Pseudovibrio sp. Tun.PSC04-5.I4: one gene and its partner. The protein of the gene in region 1 interacts with the protein of each later gene in a pairwise test. Links are inferred from orthologs where the notes say so. Each region holds a gene or a part of one and is shown on either strand. Other genes may lie near its edges.

The links.
Region 2: the proteins of ung (region 1) and ndk interact in binary tests that used the Escherichia coli proteins (3 or more experiments, as listed by UniProt). The link is inferred for Pseudovibrio sp. Tun.PSC04-5.I4 from one-to-one orthologs.

Annotation. Positions count from the first base shown.
Region 1 is NZ_FNLB01000006.1:4,480,056-4,487,472, reverse strand. Bases 2,063-4,849 are described here. They hold ung (uracil-DNA glycosylase), read right to left. Parts: upstream 3,905-4,849; coding sequence 3,221-3,904; downstream 2,063-3,220. Other genes in these bases: BLS62_RS26085 (AEC family transporter), read left to right, coding at 4,727-4,849; ruvX (Holliday junction resolvase RuvX), read left to right, coding at 4,052-4,540; BLS62_RS26100 (metal-dependent hydrolase), read right to left, coding at 2,378-3,118; BLS62_RS26105 (YHS domain-containing (seleno)protein), read left to right, coding at 2,063-2,209. In the rest of the region: BLS62_RS26120 (GlxA family transcriptional regulator), read left to right, coding at 1-192; BLS62_RS26115 (TetR/AcrR family transcriptional regulator), read left to right, coding at 193-738; BLS62_RS26110 (YHS domain-containing (seleno)protein), read left to right, coding at 935-1,408; more of BLS62_RS26105, read left to right, coding at 1,736-2,062; more of BLS62_RS26085, read left to right, coding at 4,850-5,665; BLS62_RS26080 (acyl-CoA dehydrogenase family protein), read right to left, coding at 5,650-7,305. UniProt on the Escherichia coli protein: Excises uracil residues from the DNA which can arise as a result of misincorporation of dUMP residues by DNA polymerase or due to deamination of cytosine.
Region 2 is NZ_FNLB01000006.1:1,084,940-1,090,324, forward strand. The notes cover bases 2,559-5,385. They hold ndk (nucleoside-diphosphate kinase), read left to right. Parts: upstream 2,559-3,674; coding sequence 3,675-4,097; downstream 4,098-5,385. Other genes in these bases: BLS62_RS10060 (DinB family protein), read right to left, coding at 2,695-3,228; BLS62_RS10070 (GlcG/HbpS family heme-binding protein), read left to right, coding at 4,318-4,791; BLS62_RS10075 (TetR/AcrR family transcriptional regulator), read left to right, coding at 5,113-5,385. Outside these bases: BLS62_RS10050 (ABC-F family ATP-binding cassette domain-containing protein), read right to left, coding at 56-1,942; BLS62_RS10055 (DUF1801 domain-containing protein), read right to left, coding at 2,121-2,552. UniProt on the Escherichia coli protein: Major role in the synthesis of nucleoside triphosphates other than ATP. The ATP gamma phosphate is transferred to the NDP beta phosphate via a ping-pong mechanism, using a phosphorylated active-site intermediate.

The DNA.
Region 1 (7,417 bases):
TTGCGGCTGGACCTTGCCAGAACAGCCCTCCTGAGACGCAGCTCCATCAAACAGGCCGCGCACCTTTCCGGGTTTGGTCATATCCAAAACCTACGCCGCGCCTTCCAACGAAACTTTGGTATCTCGCCATCTGATTATGTAGAACGGTTCTCACAAGCTCTATGTGCCGCGCCCACAAAACAGGCCAACTAAATGCTTCAGCCTAGCACCTTAAAAGGGCGGCCCCGAAACGAAGGCCTGACCCGCAAAATCCTTGTAGAAACGCTAAGGGCTCTGGCAACCCGTGGCTTTCATGGCACCTCAACCCAACACATTGCGGATAAAACAAGCACATCCAAACAAGCGATCTATCGCAGATGGAAAACGAAAGACGCTTTAGCTCTGGAAGCGCTGCATTATGGCTTCCGGCAGGTGCCTCCCGTCTATCCCGGCATGGCCAATTTTCAAAAAGACTTAGTTGAAGCCGCAACGAACATTCAGCAGGCTCTGCATGAAACGCCGCTCGGCAAAGCATGGCTCGCACTTCTGGCTGAGCCGACGCTCAAAGAAGAGCTATTCCTTATCGAGGGAGAGCAACGCACACATCTAAGACAGGTCTTTGTCTACTGGAATGCAACGGCATCCATGGAAACCAGCATCGATCAGCTGATGGGATTTTTGTTTTTCACCAGCCTCATTCGCGCTCGCAAACCACAAGCGGTCGAAATAACTAAACTAATTCAATCCATTACCCGCTAATCATAACAATTCAAAGTTTCTCTCCTCTTGGTGATGACACTTGATTGGCACTTGTACGTACATTTGAGGCAATAAGACTGGGCCTTGCAAAAACGGGCAGCTTCCACGGGCCGAGGGTGCCAGAACAAATCAGCGCTAATCCTGACCGGCGCTTTTCAATTCTGGCATGGTTCATTGTTTAATTGAGGGTAATATAATGAAAATCAAATCAATCGCTGTTGCAGCACTCATTGCAGGTGCGGCTTTCTCCGCAAGCGCTTTCGGTTCCTTTGCCGACGAAATCTCAACGTACACTTCTGGCGGCTACGCAATTAACGGCACCGATCCAGTTGCTGATTTTACGCAGAACAAACCAGTGCAAGGCAATGCAGACTTCACCGCACAATATGACGGTGTGACATGGAAATTCGCCAATGCTGAAAACCGCGACAAGTTCGTGGCAGAACCAACCAAATTCGCCCCACAATACGGTGGCTGGTGTGCAGTGGGCGCCTCCTTCGGCAGCAAGCTGGAAACCAAGCCTAACCTTTGGGCGATTGTTGATGGCAAGCTCTACCTCAACGCACATGACGGTGCTGTTAAGCGTATGCAGTCCCGCACATCCGAGACAATCACCAACGCTGACACCAACTGGGTCGACATCCGCGACGTAGCACCTGACAAGCTTTAAGCCCTTAAGTTTCGGCGGCATATTTTCAAATAGGCGACGCCTAGCGTCTATTCCGAAAATCTCCCCAATTCTCAGTGAAATATGCCGCTGAACCCTAGAGAAAGTCGCAGAATTCTGCGGCTTTCTTTCGTTTTAAACATGTAGAAGTCACACTCACAACCAGTTCGCGAAACGGTGATGAAGCGTTATTAGCCTTAGAATTACTATTATTCCATAGTGTTTATGGAACACAGATAAAAACCAGCGATTGAACCTAATCGATTGGTAAACGAAACAGGCCAGACTGCTTCAGACTTGCCTAAAGAAAAAGCCGGAAGGAGTACCCCCATGCAGCTTAAATCCACAATGCTTGCAGTTGGACTTGCACTATCAACATTAATGACGGTCCCGATGACCGCAATGGCTGATGATGTAACCAACTTTGTCGAAGATGGTTATGCAATCAAGGGTACGGACCCGGTGGCATACTTCACTGAAGACAAACCAGTCGCTGGCAATGCCAAGTACACAACCACTTATCAAGGTGTGAAGTGGAAATTTTCAAGCCAGAGCAATCTTGATAAGTTTAAGGCAGACCCAGTCAAGTACGCGCCTCAGTACGGTGGCTGGTGTGCAACTGGTGTTAGCTTTGGTGTGAAAATTCCGATCCAGCCAGACAAATGGAAAATCGTTGACGGCAAACTTTACCTGAACGCCCATGCCGGTGCCCAGCGTAGCTTCCTAAAAGATCCGAAAGCTTCTATCACCCGGGCAAACGAAAACTGGCCTGGAATTGAGCACACACCAGAAAACGATCTTTAAGCGAACCCCAACCCAAGTCTCCCTTAAAGACCGAAATCTCACGCGTGCCCCAAACTCAGCGTGAGATACAACAAAAACGAATAATTCGCGGAACGTGTCCCTTTTAAACTCAAAAGGCCTCAGTGAAAACTGGGGCCTTTCTTTTGTAATCCAATGCGCCGGCCAAATTCAAACAGCGCTCAGCACTCCATTGTGCACTTTGACCGTTTCGCCCGGCGTAATCGCAGCGACACGAAACGCGTTATCCCCCATCAGTTCCGTAAACTCATCCGCATTTTGATCCAGAATCGGGAACGTCCCATAATGGCAAGGAATAATCGTCTGGAATTCGAAGTAACGTTGGCACGCCATTGAGGCAGTCCGTGCGCCCATAGTAAACCGGTCACCAATCGGTACAATGCCAATCTGCGGGCGGTAAATCTCGTTGATCAGCTCCATGTCGGAGAAGATGTCCGTGTCACCCATATGCAAAAGCGTTGGTTCACCCTCTGCCATCACCACAAGACCCGCTGGATTGCCCAGATAAACATCAGCTATACTGCCAGTACTATCCAATGAGCATGCCGAACTGTGAACAGCGTTGGTCAAAGCAACACCAAATGCGCCCATATCAACACAGCCACCATGGTTCATGGGATTGATCTTCTCAACGCCCTTATCCTGCGCCCACATACAAATTTCCCAATTCGCTGTGAGCGTCGCACCAGTGGCTTTTAAAATATCAATTGCATCTCCCACATGATCATCGTGACCATGGGTGAGAAGAACATGATCGACACCCTGACTGACCTCCTCAACACTCATCTCCATAGGAAAGCTCGGGTTACCAGTCAAAAGTGGATCAATCAGCAGGGTTGCGCCAGGAAGTGTAACCTTAAAAGCCGAATGGCCCAAAAACTGCAATTCCATATCGCCGATCCCTCATTTCAGTCCGCATCAAACACAGCGCAAACCGTGATAAATAAAATATGACCAAGACTAGTAATGATTTGGTTACACAATCCTTAAACCCTAAGATATCATCCAATCTATCTCCGGTATTCCCTGCGCTTTCAGGTAGGAGTTGCTCTTCGAAAAAGGAGCGGAACCAAAAAAACCACGATGCGCTGACAACGGCGATGGATGAACACTCATCAACACAAAGTGCTTCTCACAATCAATCAAGTCCAGCTTCTTTTGCGCATGAGCCCCCCACAAAATGAACACCAGATTCTCACGTGCCTCCGACAAGCCCTTAATCGCCGCATCCGTAAACGGCGCCCAGCCCTTCTTGGCGTGAGACCCCGCCTTTGCCTCCTCCACACTGAGGGATGTGTTGAGTAGCAGAACGCCCTGCTCGGCCCATTGGGTTAAGCACCCATGCGATGCAGGAGCAATACCAAGGTCACTCTCCAGCTCCTTATAGATATTGCGCAGGGAGGGCGGCAGCTTCACACCTTCACGAACCGAGAACGAAAGCCCGTGGGCCTGCCCCTCACCATGGTATGGATCCTGCCCCAAAATAACGACACGGACATCCTTCAGCGGCGCAGCTTCAAACGCAGCATAACACTCAGCTTTTGGCGGGAAGATGGTTTTGCCAGCCCGTTCCTCAGCTTCAAGAAAATCCTGAAGCTTTTGAAAATACGGCTTACTCATCTCAGGCGCTAAAACACTCTGCCATCCATCTTCAAACTGTACCTGCGTCACCGCTATCCTCATGTTCAATAGGTTCCTTACCCATCTTTGGGCCACAGCACAGAACATAAAACCAGCATCAACAGAACCCATTGCCTGTATGTCCCCGATAAAAAGCCCATAAACCCGCTTGGCGGAACAGGCGAGCCGTGCTACCTCGCGCCCATGGCAAATGATCCTACATTCACACTCGAAGATTTTGACACTACGCTTTACGATGGAGACCGGGTGATCGGCATTGACCTTGGTTCAAAAACCATTGGTCTGGCGCTGTCAGACATTACCCGCCGGATAGCCTCTCCTCTTGAGACGATCAAGCGTCAAAAATTCACATTGGATGCAGAACGTTTGCTGGATCTTTGCAACACACACGGCGTCTTTGGCATGGTTATGGGTCTGCCTCTCAACATGGATGGCTCCGAAGGACCGCGCTGTCAGGCAACCCGCGCATTTGTGCGAAACCTTGCACAAAAGACCGAAATTCCCATCACCTATTGGGACGAACGTCTTTCAACCGCAGCGGTAACCAGAACTCTCATCGAAGCAGATCGTTCCCGCGCACGCAGGGCAGAACTCGTCGATAAGATGGCAGCAGCCTACATCCTGCAAGGCTTTCTTGACCGGTTAAGCTACGGCGGACCAGAGCAGTATTGATTACCATCAATACGCCCACGCAACATTACTTGAGAAAATTTAAACCGCTCAGCGCTTTACGCCAAACCTTTATTCAGGCTACGTGATTTTACGGGATTGTTTACACCTTCCCCCAAACCGTCCCGTCACATGCAGTTCTGCCCGTCACAGTTATGACCCGCACTGCCAGCCTATAAAAGCATACCCATGTTCTCTGCACTCTCAGCAATTGCTTCAGTCCTGCTTCTCACAGCTACCGGTTGGTTTTTGCGCGACCGCGGAATAATACCCCGAGAGCGCTGGGGCGGCATGGAAGATCTCGCGTATTGGGTTCTCCTACCCGCAATTATCTTCATCAATGTGGGCACATCAGATTTTTCTGAAATGCCGGTGATAGAGCTAACACTCGCGGTGCTGGGAACGTTCTGTACGCTGGCCGTTCTAACGCTTGTGCTTCAACCTCTTCTCAAAAAGAAGTTCGCCATCAACGGCCCACGGTTCACCTCCATTTTTCAAGGAGCTGTCCGTTGGAATGCCTTTGTGGCCATGGCAATCGCTGCCAACAGTTTTGGTGAGGAAGGTGTCGCACTGGTTGCTGTTATCATGGCAGTCATGATCCCCTCGGCCAATCTCCTGTGCGTGACAGTGCTTTCCATCTACGCGGGCGGCAGTGTGCCCTCGTTCAAAACGTTCCTGAAAGAACTCGCCAAGAACCCGTTTATCCTAAGCGTTGCCGCCGGTGCTCTGCTCAACTTGTCCGGCGAAAACATACCGGATTTCATTGCCAATTATCTAACGTTTTTGGGGAGTGCTGCCTTGCCAATCGCCGTATTGTGCGTGGGGGCCGCTTTGGATTTGGGAGCGTTGCGCAGGCCCGGCCCAGCGTTAACAGCCGCACTAATTCTAAGAAACATCATCGCCCCAGCAATCGCAGCCTGCTTCGCTCTGTTCATGGGGCTGCAAGGCATCGCCTTTACAATTGTGGTACTGGTGTTCTCTGTCCCGTCAGCAGGAGCAAGCTTTGTGCTTGCACGAAAAATGGGCGGCGACGCCAAATTGATGGCCGAAATTCTGACCCTTCAAACAGTTGCCGCCGCACTTTCCATTCCAGCGTGGTTACTGGTCGTGGCTTACTTAATCGGGTAAAGCCATTCCAGAATGCTCTTTGCATTATAACGCGCATCCAGCATGCCATAGCTGGAGCGCCATTGACCCGCCATTCGCGTTTCGATGAAAGCATTGGCGATTGCCGGTGGTGCAACTTCCTTCAGCGCAGCAGCCGCAGCTGTAATCGCCAGCTGTTCTGTCAGCAAACGCGCACCGCCTTCATCTTCAAGGCATGTACGAGCCGCCGCCTGCAACACCTCAACCGAAACCTTACCAGCAGGGCCGAGGTCCGCTTCCAGCATACCAAGCACATTCATGAACGCATCTGGACTGCGATGCATCGCACGCAGCAAATCAAGCGCCATGATATTGCCTGAGCCTTCCCAAATGCTGTTCACAGGTGCTTCGCGGTAAATACGGGCCATATCGTGGTCTTCGACGTAGCCATTACCGCCCAGACACTCCATCGCCTCACCCGCAACGACTTCTGCGCTCTTACAGATCCAGTATTTCGCAGCAGGTGTAATGATACGCAGGAAGTCAGCAGCTTGCGGGTCAGTTGATTCCCGATCCATGCAATGGGCCAGTTTCAGGGCCAGCGCTTCACTGGCAGCCATGTCCAAAGACATATCCGCAAGCACGCGCTGCATCAGCGGCTTTTCAATCAACCGCTCCCCAAACGCACTGCGATAGGACGTGTGGTGAACAGCACGTGAAATTGCAGCACGCATCAGCGCGGCAGAACCAATACAGCAATCTACACGCGTCGGTGTCACCATACTCAGGATGGTTTTGATACCCTTGCCTTCTTCACCGACAAGGAAGCCAATCGCATTATTGAACTCAACTTCTGAAGAGGCATTGGACTTGTTGCCAAGCTTATTCTTCAAACGCTGGAAGTCCAGACCGTTAACCTCGCCACTCTCTAAAATGCGAGGAACGAGGAAACAGGTTGGTCCGCTCTCCAGCTTGGCAAGCACAAGAAAGGCATCACACATCGGTGCTGAGAAAAACCATTTGTGACCGTTGATCACATAGGTATCTTCCGAAACCTTATCAGCGCGGGTGATGATCTGGCGCAGATCAGAGCCACCCTGCTTTTCCGTCATGCCCATCCCAAGGCTTACGCCCTGCTTCTGACTTGCAGGCCGAAAGCGCTGATCATACTTGCGGGTCGCAATGCGCTGGTTCCAGACTTCGGCAAGCTCAGGGGCTTGTGTCAAAGCCATGCCAGACGCATTTGTCATGGTCACAGGGCAAAGGTGACCACCTTCCACCTGGCTCATGATGAAATATTTACGAGCACGCAGATAAAATGCCCGCTCACCGCCCGGCTGCATGGATTCTATCGATGCACTGTGAAGACCGGCTTCAAAGGAACGACGCATCAAAGCGTGGTAAGAAGGATGGAATTCGACAATGTCCAAACGACGCCCATATGGGTCGTGCGTTTTAAGCACCGGCTCATTCACATTTGCCAATCTCCCCAGATCCAGTGCATCAGCTGCTCCACACTGCTCACCAAACTTGATAAGCTCTGCGTGGGCAGAATCATTGGATCCCGTTCCGCCAATATCAGCAAGGAGAATTGGGTCACTCTCGGCAAGGTTATATCCACAATATGGAGGAGCTTGATTGATCACCCCAGTCATCATAGTGGCCTGTGAAACTTTTTCCATTTTTTCTCCCGCGAGTTACTTCAATGATTTTGATAGGTTAACCCGCGCGTTGCAACACCGATTTGCACAACAATAACAATACATCTGTAGAGCTCTTTACGAGCATAGGGTT
Region 2 (5,385 bases), 3.4 Mb from region 1 along the record:
AACCCGAGGCCTGTGAAGACCTCGGGCTGAATTTTACTCGATAATTTTGTCAGGTCTAACCTGCTGTCAGCTCTTCCAACTCAGCAGACATCTTCAGCCACGTTTCTTCCGTCTCACTCAGCACCTTCACATAGGCTGCACGGCGAATAGCGTGTTGTTTCGCTTTGTCCGGTGCCTCGGTGTAAATGCGTGGGTTGGCCAGCAGAACGTCAAGCTTCTTGATGTACTTCTGGTACTTGGAGACTTCTTTTTCGGCAGCTTCTATATTCTTCTTCAACGGAGCCAGCTTGGAGCGGCGCTCGGCAGCTTCCTTGCGGCGAGCCTGCGCATTGGCTTTTTCGCTGTCTTCTTCGACTGTCTTCTTCGATTTGGAGCCACCGTCACCCTGCAAGATAAACTTGCGGTACTCAGCCATATCGCCATCAAAGTCACGAACGCCGCCATCAGCAACAAGCCACAACCGGTCAGCACACGCTTCCACCAAATGCCTGTCATGGCTGATGAGAATAACCGCACCCTCATAATCGTTGATCGCGTGCACAAGGGCTTCGCGGCTGTCGATATCAAGGTGGTTGGTAGGCTCATCGAGAATAACAAGGTTCGGTCCATGGAAGGTCGCAAGACCCAGCAACAGCCGTGCCTTCTCACCACCGGAAAGATCCTTAGCAGGTGTCATCATGCGGTCTGTCGGCAAGCCAAACCGGTCCACACGAGCACGAACTTTGGATTCGATCACACCCGGCATTAACGGACGCACATGCTCAATCGGGCTGGATTCCGGCATCAAATCGTCCAGCTGATGCTGCGCGAAGAACGCAGTGCTCAGCTTGGTTGCCTTGGTCATTTCACCAGACATCAAACCAAGACGGCCAGCAATCAGCTTGGCAAAGGTCGACTTACCATTACCATTCGCACCCAAAAGGGCGATGCGGTCATCATGATCAATGTTCAGCGTCAGATTGCTGAGGATGGGCTTGTCATCATAGCCAACAGATGCATTTTCCATCTTGATGATCGGCGGAGACAGCTTGACCTCAGGCTGCGGAATGAACAGATCCAGTCCTGAGCCTTCATCCAACACAGAAATAGGCTGCATTTTCTCAAGCATTTTAATGCGAGACTGCGCCTGTTTCGCCTTGGAAGCTTTCGCGCGGAAACGGTCAACGAAGCTTTGAATGTGCTTCCTTGCCTTGTCCTGCTTCTCAACGGCTTTGCGTTGCAAAATGATGGTTTCACGGCGTTGACGGTCAAAACTGTCATAACCACCGCGATAGAACGTCAGCTTACCGCTGTCCATATGCACGATGCTATCAACCGCATTGTTGAGCAAGTCGCGATCATGGCTGATCAGAACCACTTGGTACGGGTAGCGCGCAATAAAGTTTTCCAGCCACATCGTGCCTTCAAGGTCGAGGTAGTTGGTCGGCTCATCCAGCAACATCAGGTCGGGTTTGGAAAACAGCAGCGCCGCCAATGCAACGCGCATTCGCCAGCCACCAGAAAAGTTGGCACATGGCTGTTTCTGCTCATCGTAAGAAAAGCCTAGACCCGTCAGAATAGAGGAAGCCCGCGCTTCAGCGCTGTGGCTCTCAATATCGGCAAGGCGCGTATGGATCTCTGCGATGCGGTGTGCGTCATGCGCAGTTTCCGCTTCCGCCAAAAGAGCTGTGCGCTCTGTATCAGCAGCAAGCACCACTTCCAGCAGCGTTTCCTGCGTACCTGGCGCTTCCTGAGCAACCTGGCCGATCCGCGCTTTTTGCGGCATATACACGCCGCCGCTTTCAACGGAGAGCTCACCGCACAACAGTTTAAACAGTGTCGATTTCCCAACACCATTGCGGCCCACGAGGCCAGTTTTGGCGCCGCTGGGTATAGTAACGGAGGCATCGTCGATCAAAAGCCGACCGGCAATCCGGTATGTAAGATTAGAAACTTGAAGCATGGGACGCTATTTGCCCGCTCACGCACCATTTAGCAAGAGGCGAACAGGCGTAGAAGGTAAATTATATGCAGCTGCGTAAAGCCTTAGGTGCAACCTGAGAGCGATAGTCTCATTCCGCAAGGAATTTATGTGGCTTGCGCCGGTATCAAATTACATTTGGTCGAAACGGCTTCTGAACTTACTTCCCATACCTAAACGCCATGGACACACAGTGAGCAACGGCGTCCTCAGGGTAGGGCGCATCCAGCGGAATCCAGAGGCAGCGGTTGCCTTCAAAGCTTAGGATGTCGCCGTAGAGCTCCCTAAACTCTGAGATGAGGGATGTGTTGCAGTTGAAGAACAATCCGGCCTGATCTCCAAATTTTGGCTTCCAATGCAGGCGCACAGTTACACCGGGGTGCTTGGCGAGGGGCCGGTAGGCAGGCTCACCCCACTTAAGGCTCTCAACTATGGAAGCGGAACCATAAAGACCTGTGCCGATTTGCAAGATCAGTGCACGCAGCTCAAACAAGCGCTCCCGTTTGTCATCGGGGTAGCGAGCAAAGACATCTGCAACAGGCGCAAGTGGCTCGATAATCAGATCAGCCTTGGTGGTAGAGGCAGGGCACATGTTATTATCCTGAAAGAGGCAGTAAGACACACATAAGCCTAATCCACCTCTTCAGGGCAACACAATATGGCACTTGCTCCAAGGTCGAGAGCTGTGCCTGTGAAATTCCAGATCACAGCAGGATACAGGTTTGGCGATGGCCTTACGGCGTCACCATATCCTCTTCCTTCGCCATCCAGTGGCCAGTTTCCCGCTGGAAGTAGATCATATCCAGTGCTGCTGGCTTGCGGCCAATCTGCGTCAGCATGGCATGAACCTGCCCGCGATGGTGGGTCTGATGGTTGAAGAAGTGGAACAGAGCTGCGCCAAGCGGCTGTTGCATGACCAAAGGCTTGCGCACAGTGCGGTAGATCATGGTGCGCAGGAGGTCTTTTTCCTGCATCTGGTCAATCACCGCACAAATGCGGCTGTCCAGCACAAGGCGCTTTTCTTTCAGCGCGGTAAGGCCACCAGTCAGTGTTTCATCAAGGCTGTCGATCGGGTCACCTTGACCGGAAAAGCGGAAAAGCCAGAGTTTGTCTGCCACCAACTGATGGTCCATGGTCCCGTGAATGGAGTTAAAGTATGTGCCCAGATCCCGGTGATACTCATCCGTCGTGATCTCTTCACATTCTTTGAGCAATAGATCGTTGGCCCACTGATTATAGGCCGCATACATTACAAATGCTGCTTTCATAGGGGTGTCCTCTTGCATGTCTGTTGAAAGGACAATGCCCGCCTTTGAACCTTCATAAATTGACACACCTCAAATTTCTGAAAGGTCGGGGGGAGACCAGAAGTCGCAACCTGGAATACTTTTAGGGTGTCGAGTGGGGGAACCTGTTGTTCGACCTATGTTATTCTGAAATATCAAGAAAACTATCACGAGGTGCCCTTAAGGCTTATTCCTAAATTAGTTCGGGATAAGGGCACCTGCACGCTGAGGTGGCTCATCAAATCACTGTTTTTCTGCTGTTTTTTCTAAGGTCATCGTGGGAATACGGATATAATCCCTTGCTTTTTACGGGTGAGTTTAAGTATATCTCGCGCGAACCATTGTGGTGGCGTTTTGCGCCCCGCAAGGAAAACCTTTCATAAAAGAGCGACCAGTTGGGCGCTCGTAACAAACTGCAGGAAATAACAATGGCGATTGAACGCACTTTTTCCATGATCAAGCCGGACGCAACCAAGCGCAACCTGACCGGTGCTATCACCGCTAAGCTGGAAGAAGCTGGCCTTCGCGTTGTTGCATCCAAGCGCGTATTCATGTCCCTAAAACAGGCTGAAGGCTTCTACGCTGTTCATGCAGCGCGTCCATTCTTCGGCGAGCTGACTGAATTTATGTCTTCTGCTCCAACCATCGTTCAGGTTCTTGAAGGCGAAAACGCTGTTCTCAAAAACCGCGAAGTTATGGGCGCAACCAACCCGGCAGACGCTGCTGAAGGCACAATCCGTAAGGCATTCGCTCTGTCCATCGGCGAAAACTCCGTACACGGTTCTGATGCTGTTGAAACTGCTGCTGAAGAAATTGCTTACTGGTTCTCCGGCACCGAAATCGTAGGCTAATCCAGCTCTACGGTTTTAGCTTTGAGCTAGAATTTTAAAAGCCCGTTTGATGCTTGGATGCGTCAGACGGGTTTTTTGATATCAAAATTGCATCTGGACAGCTCCAAACGGAAACAAATGTCTTAATTAATGCATAAGTTACGTTGGGCTCTCTTGCTTCTGACACAGTTTTAATTCTTAGTCCGTTCGCATGTGGGACAATGGAACGCGGAATAAATCCATGAATAATATAGTAAAATCTCTGCTCATCGGGGCATCACTGACACTTATTGGTTCAGCAGTATCTGCTCAGGACTTCACTCGGCCATACTTGAGCCTTGATGCGGCCGGGAAAGGCATGAGCGCGTGTGTCGCTCTGGCTAAAGAAAACGGCTGGAACATGTCCATTGTTATTTTAGATCGCGGTGAAGACATCGTTGCATCAGCTCGTATGGATGAAGCGTTGCCAGCAAGCTACCTGGGCGCAACCTTGAAGGCAGAAACATCTCTGTCCTGGGGCATGCCGACCGAGAAGGTCAATGAGGTCCTCGAGCAGGCTCCGGTCTATAAACAGTTCCCAGGCATCGTGGGTATTGCAGGCGGTATGCCAATCATCGTCGGTGAAAAATCCCTTGTGGGCGCTATCGGTGTTGCAGGCAGCTCCATGGATAACGACAGTGCATGTGCGAAGGCAGCTATTGCAGCCATGCGTTAAGCCTGAAGAGACGCGGTTATAATTGTAGTAGTCCAGTTATAGCTGAAAATTTGCAGTTATTAGGAAGCCAGCCGTCCATTTTTTGCGGCTGGTTTTTTGTTATTTAAAGGGGCACATGCCCTAGGGAGAGGGACGGTGACAACCTGCCTCATACGAATGTGCAAAAAACCACCTTGGAAATGATCTTTGTCAGAAGTTTAAGTGACTGAAATTATGAGAGTATTTACCGTATTGAACCCTCTAAGGAATAAATTAACCCCGCCGTAATTTAATCGATTCTTATATTGATTAAAGTTGTAGTTTATATATATAGTGATTGCTATGGAAATCGAAAAGGCACCACGGGGCCGACCTCGCCGGTTGGACAAAGATAAGATGCTTGAGATCGCTAGCAACCTGTTCTGGCAACAGGGTTTTGAAGCGACCTCGATTAGTGAGCTTGTAACTGCAATGGGTATTACACCTCCAAGTCTGTATGCTGCATTTTCTTCTAAGGAAGAACTGTATCTTGCAGCAATTGATCGCTACTCAGCCAGCTATGGCCGTCAGATGCTCTCAGGGCTGGCGCTGCACTCCTGCGCTTATGAAGCTATT